2 regions of the Azospira restricta genome follow, and region 1 is predicted to be linked to the other one. Evidence: predicted binding sites of a transcription regulator. Region 1 holds the regulator's gene; the other holds the start of a gene.

Evidence for each region. The regulator HrcA, encoded in region 1, represses chaperone genes, less so after heat shock. The targets are predictions, from matches to a motif close to TNTTAGCACTCNNNGNCNNNGAGTGCTAANA.
Region 2: the regulator HrcA is predicted to act here: its motif matches at 3,881-3,911, upstream of IWH25_RS06650 (co-chaperone GroES).

The regions. Positions count from the first base shown of each region.
Region 1 is NZ_CP064781.1:3,379,917-3,385,528, reverse strand. It holds gene IWH25_RS16135 (methyl-accepting chemotaxis protein) at 1-995, opposite strand, end outside; gene IWH25_RS16130 (EF-hand domain-containing protein) at 1,087-2,148, opposite strand; gene hemH (ferrochelatase) at 2,314-3,420, opposite strand; gene hrcA (heat-inducible transcriptional repressor HrcA) at 3,420-4,448, opposite strand; gene IWH25_RS16115 (NAD kinase) at 4,553-5,464, shown strand.
Region 2 is NZ_CP064781.1:1,359,415-1,365,026, reverse strand. It holds gene IWH25_RS06665 (sensor histidine kinase) at 1-966, opposite strand, end outside; gene IWH25_RS06660 (response regulator) at 938-1,618, opposite strand; gene groL (chaperonin GroEL) at 1,790-3,445, opposite strand; gene IWH25_RS06650 (co-chaperone GroES) at 3,493-3,783, opposite strand; gene IWH25_RS06645 (PAS domain S-box protein) at 3,999-4,445, shown strand; gene nifS (cysteine desulfurase NifS) at 4,682-5,612, opposite strand, start outside.

The sequences.
Region 1 (5,612 bases):
CTGCCTTCTCCGGCGCGGCGCAGGCTTTCCTGCGACTGGTGGTTGACGCGGTCGGCGTTCTCGGCGATCGCGGTGATGCTCTGCAGCATCGATTCGACCGCGTCGGCGGCCTGCGCCGCCTGCCCGTTCTGCCGGTGCGAGGCATCGGTGACCTGGCGCGACGCGGCCGACAGTTCGTGCGCCTGCGCCGACACGTGGCGCGCCGAATCGCTGACCTGACGGACCAGGCGGCAGAAGTTCTCCATCATCTCGTTGAAGATCGCCGCGGCCTGGCCGATCTCGTCGCGGCCCTTGACCGGCAGCCGCCGCGTGAGGTCCCCCTCGCCGCGGGCGATGTCGGCCAGCCCGTCGGTCAGCTGCTGCAGCGGCTCGGTGACGAAATGGCGGGTCAGCAGCCAGATCACCGCCAGCAGCAGCACGCTGACGCCGGCGGCGGCGGCCGAGATCTTCAGGCGGAAGCTGGCGACCTCGTCCTCCACCTCGTCCAGCGAGACCTTCATGCTGACGACGCCGAGGACGGTACCCTCGGGCACCTGATGGCACGCCAGACAGTCCTTGCCGAGGTAGTCCTTCGCCGCCTTGGTCGGCGTGACCACGCGCAGGAAGGAGCTGTCGCCGGCGCGGTCGGCCTGCACGTAGGGCCGGCCGGAGACCATCACCTGCTGCTCGACGGCGTCGAGCTGGCGGTTCGACTTGGTGTCGGGGCCGTACAGCTTGACCACCGCCTCCGAGCGCGCGACGTGCAGGTCCTTGATGATCGACAGCTGCTTGATCTGGTCGAGGAAGACCTCGCGCTGGCCGACGGTGCCGGTGATCATCATCCCGGTCAGGCCGGCCATCGTCATCTCGTGGATGCTGCCGGCGAATGCCTGCGCCTGGCGGATGGCGGTCTCGCGGTTGACGGCGCTTTCCCAGGCGATCATGCCGGTCCACACGACGACCAGCACGAGCCAGATCGCTGCGGTCAGCCGCAGCCAGATTTTCCAGTTGGACATTGAAGCGGGCCTCCCTATGCCCGTCGTTGTCGTTGCGGCCCGGTTCTGCGCCCGGTGCCGCGCCTGAGGACGCCGACCCGCGGGGGCGGGGTCAGACGCTCAGGTCGATCTGCTGGATTGTGCCAGCGCCGCCGCTTTCGTGCAAAAAGACGCCGCTCGTGCGCACCTGGCCGAGGCTGTCGTTGCCGGCGTCGCGCAGCGCGAACGGCGTCGCCACGCGGGCCAGCGCGATCGCCCCGACGTCCGCCTGCGGCAGGGTTTTCAGCTCGCCGCCGCCGGTCGCATCCGGCGTCCACACGCGCAGCTGCGCATAGACGGCGTCGGCCTCGTCGATCCAGCCGTTGCCGTCGCCGTCGAAGGCGGCGAGGTCGGCGAAGCCGTCGCCGCTCTGTGCGCCGAACAGCTCGCGGCCGTCGTTGATGCGGCCGTCGCCGTTGCGGTCGAGCGCGAGGAAGCCGCTGCCGCCGGCAAGCCGGTTGATGCTGTCGGCGCTGCCGTCGGCGTCGAGGTCGAAGCTGAAGCGCTGCTCGCTCAACTGCGCGGCGCTGCCGGCGAAATTGACGACCAGCGGGTCCTTCTGCGGGCGGGCGGCGTCGCCGAGGCGCAGGCTGACGTTGCTTTCCTCGTAGTAGCTGCGCGACATCGCGAGATCGACCTTGAACGCGATCTCGCGGCCGTCGGCGGTGCGCACGATGCCGCTCGCCGCGAAGGTGGTCAGCTCGCTTTCGCGGTACGACTCGTGGTAGTCGTACTCGACGCCGAAGCCCTCCGGGCGGGACGGCGGTGCGGCGTTGGCGGCGCCGGTCGCGGTCGCCTCCGGCAGTTCGCCGTCGCGGCGCGGCGCGAGCTCGTGGGCGTCGAAGACGTGCGCCTCCTTGCCGGTCAGTATCCGGATCATTTCCCGCAGCAGGAGCAGGCGCGGGTCGTTCTCGGCGGCCTCGAGCGCCTCGTCGATGGCCTCGGCCTCACCCGACTGCGCGGCGCGGCCGGCGTCCGAGATCGTCACCTGCTCGCCGGGCGGGCGGCTGCGGCCGCCGCCCTCGACCTCGGGGCGGCGCTCGCCGACCCACATGCGCAGGGATTCGCGGACTTCGCGGTGCTGTTGCGATGCATGGGTCGTCGCCATCTGCATCTCGGCGCTGGTAATTCTCATGGTGGCCTTCCGGGGGGTGGATGGCCTGTTAACGGCAGCTTGCGGCGGCGGGTTGAGTCTACCCGGAGGTCAGTTTCGATGCGGGTTTCCGGCCGAAATCGCGTGCCGACGCCCGGCTGGCGGGCGCCTAATTATTGTGCGGCCCGCCGGGCGGGGCCGGCGAGGCTAGACCGTCGCGCCGAGCGCCTTGGCGCGCGTCGCCGACAGCCCGAGCGCGGTGGCGTCGGCCGCCTCGCGCGTCGGCCAGCCGCCGAGCTGCGCCTCGACCAGCGCGGCGAGCGCGGCGATCCAGTCGTCGCGCTCGTTGAGCGCCGGGATGTAGTGGTATTCCTTGCCGCCGGCGGCGAGGAAATCGGACTTGCCTTCGATCGCGATCTCCTCCAGCGTCTCCAGGCAGTCGCCGACGAAGCCGGGGCAGATCACGTCGACGCGGCGCACCCCCTCGCGGGCGAGCGCCTGCAAGGTCGGCGCGGTGTAGGGCTGCAGCCATTCGGCGCGGCCGAAGCGCGACTGGAACGTGATGCGGTACTGGTCGGGGCGCAGCGCCAGCGCCTCGGCGAGCAGGCGGCCGGTCTTCTGGCATTCGCAGTGGTAGGGGTCGCCCTTGTCCAGCGTGAAGCGCGGCACGCCGTGGAAGCTCATCAGCAGCCGGTAGCCGTCGTCCGGCCGGCCGTTCCGCATCCAGTGCTCGCGGATGCCGGCGGCGAGCGCGGCGATGTAGCCGGGGTCGTCGCAGAAGCTCCGCAGCACGCGTAGCTCGGGCTGGTTGCGCGTCGTCGTCAGCCAGCGGTAGGCCGCGTCGAACGCGGTGGCGCTGGTGCTGGCGGCGTACTGCGGATAGAGCGGAACCAGCAGGAAGCGCGTGCAGCCCTCGGCCTTCAGCCGGGCGAGCGTCGCCGGGATCGACGGCTGGCCGTAGCGCATCGCATAGTCGACGACCAGGTTGCGGTGCCCGGCGGCACCGAGGCGGCCCTTGAGCAGCTTGGTCTGGCGCTCGGTATGCACCTTCAGCGGCGAGCCTTCCGGGGTCCATACCGTCGCGTACTTTTCGGCGGACTTCGCCGGCCGCGTGTTGAGGATGACGCCGTTCAGGATCGGCCACCACACGGCGCGCGGAATCTCGACGACGCGCGGGTCGGACAGGAACTCGCGCAGGTAGGTCTTCAGCGCGGCCGGCGTCGGCGCCTCCGGCGTGCCGAGGTTGATCAGGACGACGGCGGTACGGGCCGGGGCGCCGTGGCGCCAGGCCGGCTCGGACAGGAATGGGCTCATCAGGAGTTCGCCTGGTAGGTGAGGGCGGAGGAGAGCAGGCGGGCGGTGATGTCGACGATCGGGATGACGCGCTCGTAGGCCATGCGCGTCGGGCCGATCACGCCGACCGAGCCGACCACCTGGCCGTTGACGGTGTAGGGGGCGGTGACGACGCTGCATTCGTCGAGCGGGGCGAGCCCCGATTCGCCGCCGATGAAGATTTGCACGCCGTCGGCGTTGCTCGACACGTCGAGCAGCTGCGCCAGCCCGGCGCGCTGCTCGAAGAGGTCGAACAGCTCGCGCAGGCGCTTCATGTTGGTCGAGAACTCCTCGACCTCGAGCAGGTTCTTCTCGCCGGAGATCACGCACGGCGCCTCGTTCGCCGACAGCGCCTCGTCGCTGGCGGCGAGCGCCGCGGCCATCAGCGACTGCAGGTCGCTGCGCAGCTGGCGCAGCTCGTCCTGCAGGCGGGCGCGGATCTGCGCGAAGTCCAGCCCGGCGAAGTGCTCGTTCAGCGTGTTCGCCGCCGTCGTCAGCTCGGCCGCGGAATAGGCGCGCTCGGTGAACAGGATGCGGTTCTGCACGTCGCCGTCGGCGGTGACGATGATCAGCAGGATGCGCTTCTCGGAGAGGCCGACGAATTCCAGCTGGCGGATGCGCGGACTCTGCCGCCGCGGCGCGGCGACGATGCCGGCGAAGTGGGTCAGCCCGGACAGCAGGCTGGAGGCGCTGCTGATCAGCTGCTGCGGCTGCGTCGGGTGCAGCAGGCCCTCGATCTGCTCGATGCTGGCCTGTTCCAGTGGCATCACCGTCAGGAGGCTGTCGACGAACAGGCGGTAGCCGCGCGGCGTCGGCACGCGGCCGGCCGAGGTGTGCGGGCTGGCGATGAAGCCGGCGTCCTCGAGGTCGGCCATCACGTTGCGCACGGTGGCCGGCGACAGGTCGAGGCCGGAATACTTCGACAGCGCGCGCGAGCCGACCGGCTCGCCTTCGGCGATGTACCGTTCGACCAGGGTCTTCAGCAGGATGCGGGCGCGTTCGTCGAGCATGGTCCGGGATTCTACAAAACAACGTCGCGCTAAGCCATGTGCGACCGCGAGCGGGGCGGCATCGGCGAGTGACTGGCGTCGGGGCGTATGGAATAATCCGGACCATGAATCAGCCCTACGGTTCCCGCAACCTGCCGCGCACGATCGCGCTCATCGGCCGTTACCAGAGTCCGGAAATCGCCGAGTCGTTGCGCCTGCTCGCCCGCTACCTCCGCGAGCGCGGCGTCACCGTGCTCGTCGAGGAGGAAACGGCGGCCAACATCGGCAAGCTGGCCGGCGACGAGCACTGGGTGCCGGGCAGCTTCGAGGCGATCGGTGCCAGCGTCGACGTCGCCATCGTCCTCGGCGGCGACGGCACGATGCTCAACGCCGCGCGCCGGCTGGCGCGCTACAAGGTGCCGCTGGCCGGCGTGAACCAGGGGCGGCTCGGCTTCATGACCGACATCGCGCGCGACGACATGCTGACCTGCATGGAGGATCTGCTCGACGGCCGCTTCGTCAGCGAAACGCGGATGATGCTCGACGCCGAGGTGCTGCGCGACGGCCGCGAGCTGGCGTCGAACATCGCGCTGAACGACGTGGTGATGGACAAGGGCGCGATCGGCCGCATGATCGAGTTCGAGCTCTACATCGACGGCGAGTTCATCTACAACCTGCGCGCCGACGGCCTGATCGTGTCCACGCCGACCGGCTCCACCGCCTACTCGCTGTCGGCCAACGGCCCGATCCTGCACCCGCAGGTCGCCGGCATCGCGCTGGTGCCGCTCTGCCCGCACGCGCTGACCAACCGCCCGATCCTGGTCGGTGACCAGGCCGACATCGAGCTGCGCATCACGCACGCCACCGACTGCCGCGTGCACTTCGACGGCCAGCTGACGGTCGACCTGGTGCGCGGCGACGCCGTCCGCCTGCACCGCTCGCAATACTCGATCTGCTTCCTGCACCCGCCCGGCTACAGCTACTTCGCGATGCTGCGGCAGAAGCTGCAGTGGAGCGCGCGCCCGAAAGGCACCTGAGGTGAAACGACCCCCACGCTCGACGTTCGCCAAGGGCTTCCCGTTGCGGGAAGCCCGTTCGGCTGGCGCGGCGCCATGCGCCGCGAATTCCCAACCTCACCCCCCCACGGGGGCGCAGGTCTCCCTTGGGGCGGCCCGGCAGGAGACC
Region 2 (5,612 bases), 2.0 Mb from region 1:
CGGCATGCCGCCCGGCTCGGCGCGGGCCAGCGCCAGCAGCTGGTTGACCAGCCGGGCCAGCCGGCGCACGGCGGAAAGGATCGCCGACAGGCGCGGATCGTCGCGCTCCTGCAGCGCCGACTCGACCTGCGCCTGCAAGGCGGCGATCGGCGTGCGCAGCTGGTGCGCAGCGTCGGAGACGAAATGGCGCTGCGCGCCGAGGGCGACGTCGAGGCGCTGCAGCAGACGGTCGATCTCGATGGCCAGCGGCTGCAGCTCGCTCGGCAGGTTGTCGGCGCCGACCGGGCGCAGGTCGGTCGGCGAGCGCCGGGCGAGCTGGCTGCGCAGCGCGTCGAGTGGGCGCAGGCCGCTGCTGACGCCGAACATGATCAGCGCGATCGTCGCTGCCGACAGCAGGAACTCGGGGACGATGATGCTGAGCAGGATCTCGCCGACCTGGGTCTCGCGCTTGGTCAGCGTCTCGGCGACGACCACGGTCAGCTCGTGGTTGTCCTTCTGCGTGAGCAGGATCACGCCGCGCACCTCGCGCCCCTTGATCCGGCTGTCGAAGAACAAGGTCCCGTCGGCGAAGGCATCGGGGCCGGAGATGTCCTTCGGGAAGAGGCCCGGCGAACTGCCCTGGAAGAAACTCGGCGCATCCTCCGGGAAGATGCCCTCCTCGCCGGCAAGCAGCTCGCCGTGCGGCCCGTAGACGGCGAAATGGATGCGGTCGAACTTGTCGGTGACGAGAATCTGCCGCCCCTGCGGCTGCAGGTCGATCACCGGCCGCCCGTTCTGTGAATGCACCTGGTTGGAAAGCGCCAGCGCGAGGTTCAGCAGCGAGCGGTCGTAGGCCTGGCCGGCGTTCTCGGACGCGACGAAGTAGGCGCTGGTGCCGCTGGCGACGAGGAGCAGCACGACGCCCGGCAGCAGCCAGGCGAGCAGCAGCTGACGCAGGCTATGAGGCTGGAGACTTCGGTTTTTCAAGGTAGTAGCCCATGCCGCGCACGGTGCGGATGTTGACGCCGGCGGGCTCGAGCTTGGTGCGAAGGCGGGAGATGATCTTCTCCACCGCATTCGGCGTGATTTCCTCGTCCCAGTTGTACAGCGACTGCATGACGAGATCCTTGCTGACGATGCGGTTGGCGCGCAGCGCCAGGAACTCCAGCGCCGACCATTCGCGGGCGGTGAGATCGAGCGCCTGATCGCCGATCCAGGCGCGGCGCGCCGCGGTGTCGAGGTCGAGGTTGCCGAGGCGCAGCACCGGATCGGCCTTGCCGTAGCCGCGCCGGGTCAGCGCCCGGATGCGCGCTTCCAGTTCGGCGATGGCCACCGGCTTGACCAGATAGTCGTCGGCGCCGAGGTCGAGCAGGCGGATGCGCTCGTCGAGCATCTCGCGCGCGGAGACGACCAGCACCGGCATCTCCTGCTTGCGGCCGCGCAGGCGCTTCAGCACCTCGGAGCCGTCGAGCCCGGGCAGGCCGAGGTCGAGGATCACCACGTCGTACTCGCGCTCGCTCAGCCAGGCGTCGGCGCGGCGGCCGTCGGCCGCCCATTCGACGACGTAGCCGGCGTAGCGCAAGGCGCGCGTGACGCCGTCGGCGAGCAGTTCATCGTCTTCGATCAGCAATACACGCATCGGCGCCACTCCCTTCGTCCGGCGGCAAGGTTACCCGTTCGCCCGGCGGCCGCAAAGCCCCGCGCCGCTGCGCAAAAAGCGAAAGCCCCGCCCGGCGGCTGCCGGAACGGGGCTTTCCGATGCTGAGCGCCGGTGCCGGAAGGTCTTCCCCGGCACCGGGCGGACCGGCAATTACATGCCCATGTCCATGCCGCCCATGCCACCCATGCCGCCCATGCCCGGCATGCCGCCGGCGGCCGGCTTGTCTTCGACCAGCTCGGCAACCATGCAGTCGGTGGTGAGCATCAGGCCGGCGACCGAGGCGGCGTTCTGCAGCGCCGAACGGGTGACCTTGGTCGGGTCGAGAACGCCCATTTCGACCATGTCGCCGTAGGTGCCGTTGGCGGCGTTGAAGCCGTAGTTGCCGGAACCCTTGACCACTTCGTTGACCACCACCGACGGTTCGTCGCCGGCGTTGGCGACGATCTCGCGCAGCGGCTGTTCCATCGCGCGCAGCACGATCTTGATGCCGGCGTCCTGGTCGTGGTTGTCGCCCTTGAGCGAACCGATCAGCGCAGCGCGGGCACGCAGCAGCGCGACGCCGCCGCCGGGGACGATGCCTTCTTCAACGGCGGCACGGGTAGCGTGCAGCGCGTCTTCGACGCGGGCCTTCTTTTCCTTCATTTCGACTTCGGTGGCAGCACCGACCTTGATCACGGCGACGCCGCCGGCCAGCTTGGCGACACGCTCCTGCAGCTTCTCGCGGTCGTAGTCGGAGGTGGCTTCCTCGATCTGGATGCGGATCTGCTTGACGCGGGCTTCGATCGCCTTCTCGTCGCCGGCACCGTCGATGATGGTGGTGTTTTCCTTGGCGATCTCGACGCGCTTGGCCTGGCCCAGATCCTTCAGGGTGGCCTTTTCCAGCGTCAGGCCGGTCTCTTCCGAGATGACGACGCCGCCGGTCAGGATGGCGATGTCTTCGAGCATGGCCTTGCGACGGTCGCCGAAGCCCGGGGCCTTGACGGCGACGGTCTTCAGGATGCCGCGGATGTTGTTGACGACCAGGGTGGCCAGCGCTTCGCCTTCGACGTCTTCGGCGATGATCAGCAGCGGACGGCCGGCCTTGGCGACCTGTTCCAGCACCGGCAGCAGGTCGCGGATGTTCGAGATCTTCTTGTCGAAGAGCAGGACGAACGGGTTGTCGAGCAGGGCGATCTGCTTTTCCGGGTTGTTGATGAAGTACGGCGACAGGTAGCCACGGTCGAACTGCATGCCTTCGACGACGTCGAGTTCGTTATCGAGCGACTTGCCGTCCTCGACGGTGATGACGCCTTCCTTGCCGACCTTTTCCATGGCGCTGGCGATGATGTCGCCGATCGACGAGTCGGAGTTGGCCGAGATCGAGCCGACCTGGGCGATTTCCTTGTTGGTGGTGCACGGCTTGGAGATCTTCTTCAGCTCGTCGATGGTGGCGACGACGGCCTTGTCGATGCCGCGCTTCAGGTCCATCGGGTTCATGCCGGCGGCAACGTACTTCATGCCTTCGCGGACGATCGACTGGGCCAGCACGGTGGCGGTGGTGGTGCCGTCGCCGGCGATGTCGGAGGTCTTCGACGCGACTTCCTTGACCATCTGCGCGCCCATGTTGGCGAACTTGTCCTTCAGTTCGATTTCCTTGGCGACGGAAACGCCGTCCTTGGTCACCGTCGGCGCGCCGAACGAGCGCTCGAGCACGACGTTGCGGCCCTTCGGACCGAGGGTCACCTTGACCGCGTCGGCCAGGATGTTGACGCCCTCGACCATGCGGGCACGGGCGGAATCACCGAATTTGACTTCTTTGGCAGCCATGTATTTCTCCTGAATTCTTTAGGGGGATCTGTCGCGGCGGCGGTCGATTACGACTCGAGCACGCCCATGATGTCTTCTTCACGCATGACCAGGACTTCCTGGCCATCGACCTTGACCGTCTGGCCGGCGTACTTGCCGAACAGCACGCGGTCGCCGACCTTCAGGTCGACGGCGATGTGCTTGCCGTTGTCGTCGCGCTTGCCCGGGCCGACGGCCAGGACTTCGCCCTGATCCGGCTTCTCGCCGGCGGTGTCGGGGATCACGATGCCGGAGGCGGTGGTGCGCTCGGCCTCAACGCGCTTGACGATCACACGGTCGTGCAACGGACGGATTTTCATGGAGTTCTCCTTGGTTTAAAGCGATAGTGATTGCTAACAAATGGCCGTTTTGGCACTGCGGCCCAAACGTATCGGCTCAGGAATTCAAAACAGAAGGTGTTAGCACTCATTGCCAACGAGTGCTAATAATAGGGGCGGACTTTCCGGATTTCAAGTCGACCCGGCGGCCGATCCGCTAAGCTGGAAGACCCGACGGGCACGAAGGAGGATTGGCGATGAGCGGAACTTGCGACGACACGACCTACCGCCGGCTGATCGAGCAGGTCGCCGACGCCGTCATCTACGCCGACACCGGCGGCGCGATCCGCATCTGGAACGCCGCCGCCGAGCGCCTGTTCGGCTTCAGCGCGGCCGAAGCGATCGGCCGGAGCCTCGACCTGATCATCCCCGAGCGCCTGCGCGCGGCGCACTGGCAGGCCTTCGACGCGGCGCTCGCGTGCGGCGCGACCAAGCTCGGCGGGAAGGCGACGCTGACGCGCGCGCAAACGCGCGACGGCGGCACGGTCTATGTCGACATGAGCTTCTCGCTGCTCACCGACGAGCAGGGCGCGGTGCTCGGCTCGATGGCGGTCGCCCGCGACGCGACGGCGCGGCGCGACGAGCTCGCCGCGCTGCGGGCGCGCATCGCGGCGCTGGAGAAGGCGGCGCCGACCACCGGCTGAGGCGCGGGAAAAAGACCCCGGCGCGAAGGCCGGGGGTTCCGAAGGTACTGCTGGAGAGGTAACGGGAAACCTGGCGCGTAACGCCGCGCGCCTTACGCGCCCCCGCGGGGACATCTTCGCGACGTGCGGTGCACATCGCGCTCAGGCGCCCCCCGAGGGGGCTTCTTCGCAAGTGCTTTCGCACTTGCTCAAGCGTACCCCAGGAGTACTTCTTCGCGATACGCAAAGCGTATCGCTCAGGCGTAGCTCGGGGCGAAGGCCTGCTCCGGCGCCGCCGCCGGCCCCTCGCCGTTCCAGTACGGCGAGAGCTTGCGCAGGCGCTCGATGATCGGCGGCACCGCGGCGATGACGCGGTCGATCTCGGCTTCGCTGGTATCGCGCGACAGCGAGAAGCGGACCGTGCCGTGCGCCGCGGTGTAGGGAATGCCCATCGCGCGCATCACGTGCGACGGCTCGAGCGAGCCCGAGGTGCAGGCCGAGCCCGAGCTGGCGGCGATGCCGAGCTTGTTGAGCAGCAGCAGGATGGCCTCGCCCTCGATGTATTCGAAGGCGATGTTGCTGGTGTTGGGCAGACGGTTGTCGGGGTCGCCGGTCGGAAAGGCATGGCTGACGCGGGCCAGGATGCCGGCTTCCAGCCGGTCGCGCAGCCGCCGCACGACGGTGTCCTCGGTCACCAGATGCGCCTGTGCCAGCGCGCAGGCCTGGCCGAGGCCGACGATCGCCGCCGAGTTCTCGGTACCGGCGCGCCGCCCGCGCTCCTGGTGGCCGCCGCGCAAGAGCGGCCGGAAGCGGCAGCCTCGGCGCAGGTAGAGCACGCCGATCCCCTTCGGCGCATGCAGCTTGTGGCCGGACAGCGAGAGCATGTCGATCTTCGTCTTCTTCAGGTCGAGCGGGATCTTGCCCACCGCCTGCACCGCGTCGGTGTGGAACATGATGCCGCGGGCGGCGGCGATCTCGGCCATCTCCGCGACCGGGAAGATCGTCCCGGTCTCGTTGTTCGCCCACATCGCCGAGACGATCGCGACGCGGTCGTGCAGCAGCGCGCGGTACTCGTCGAGGTCGAGGCGGCCCTTCTTGTCCACGCGCAGCTTGTGCACGACGTAGCCCTCCTTCTCCAGCCACTCGCACAGGCTGAGGATCGCCGGGTGCTCGACGGCGGTGGTGATC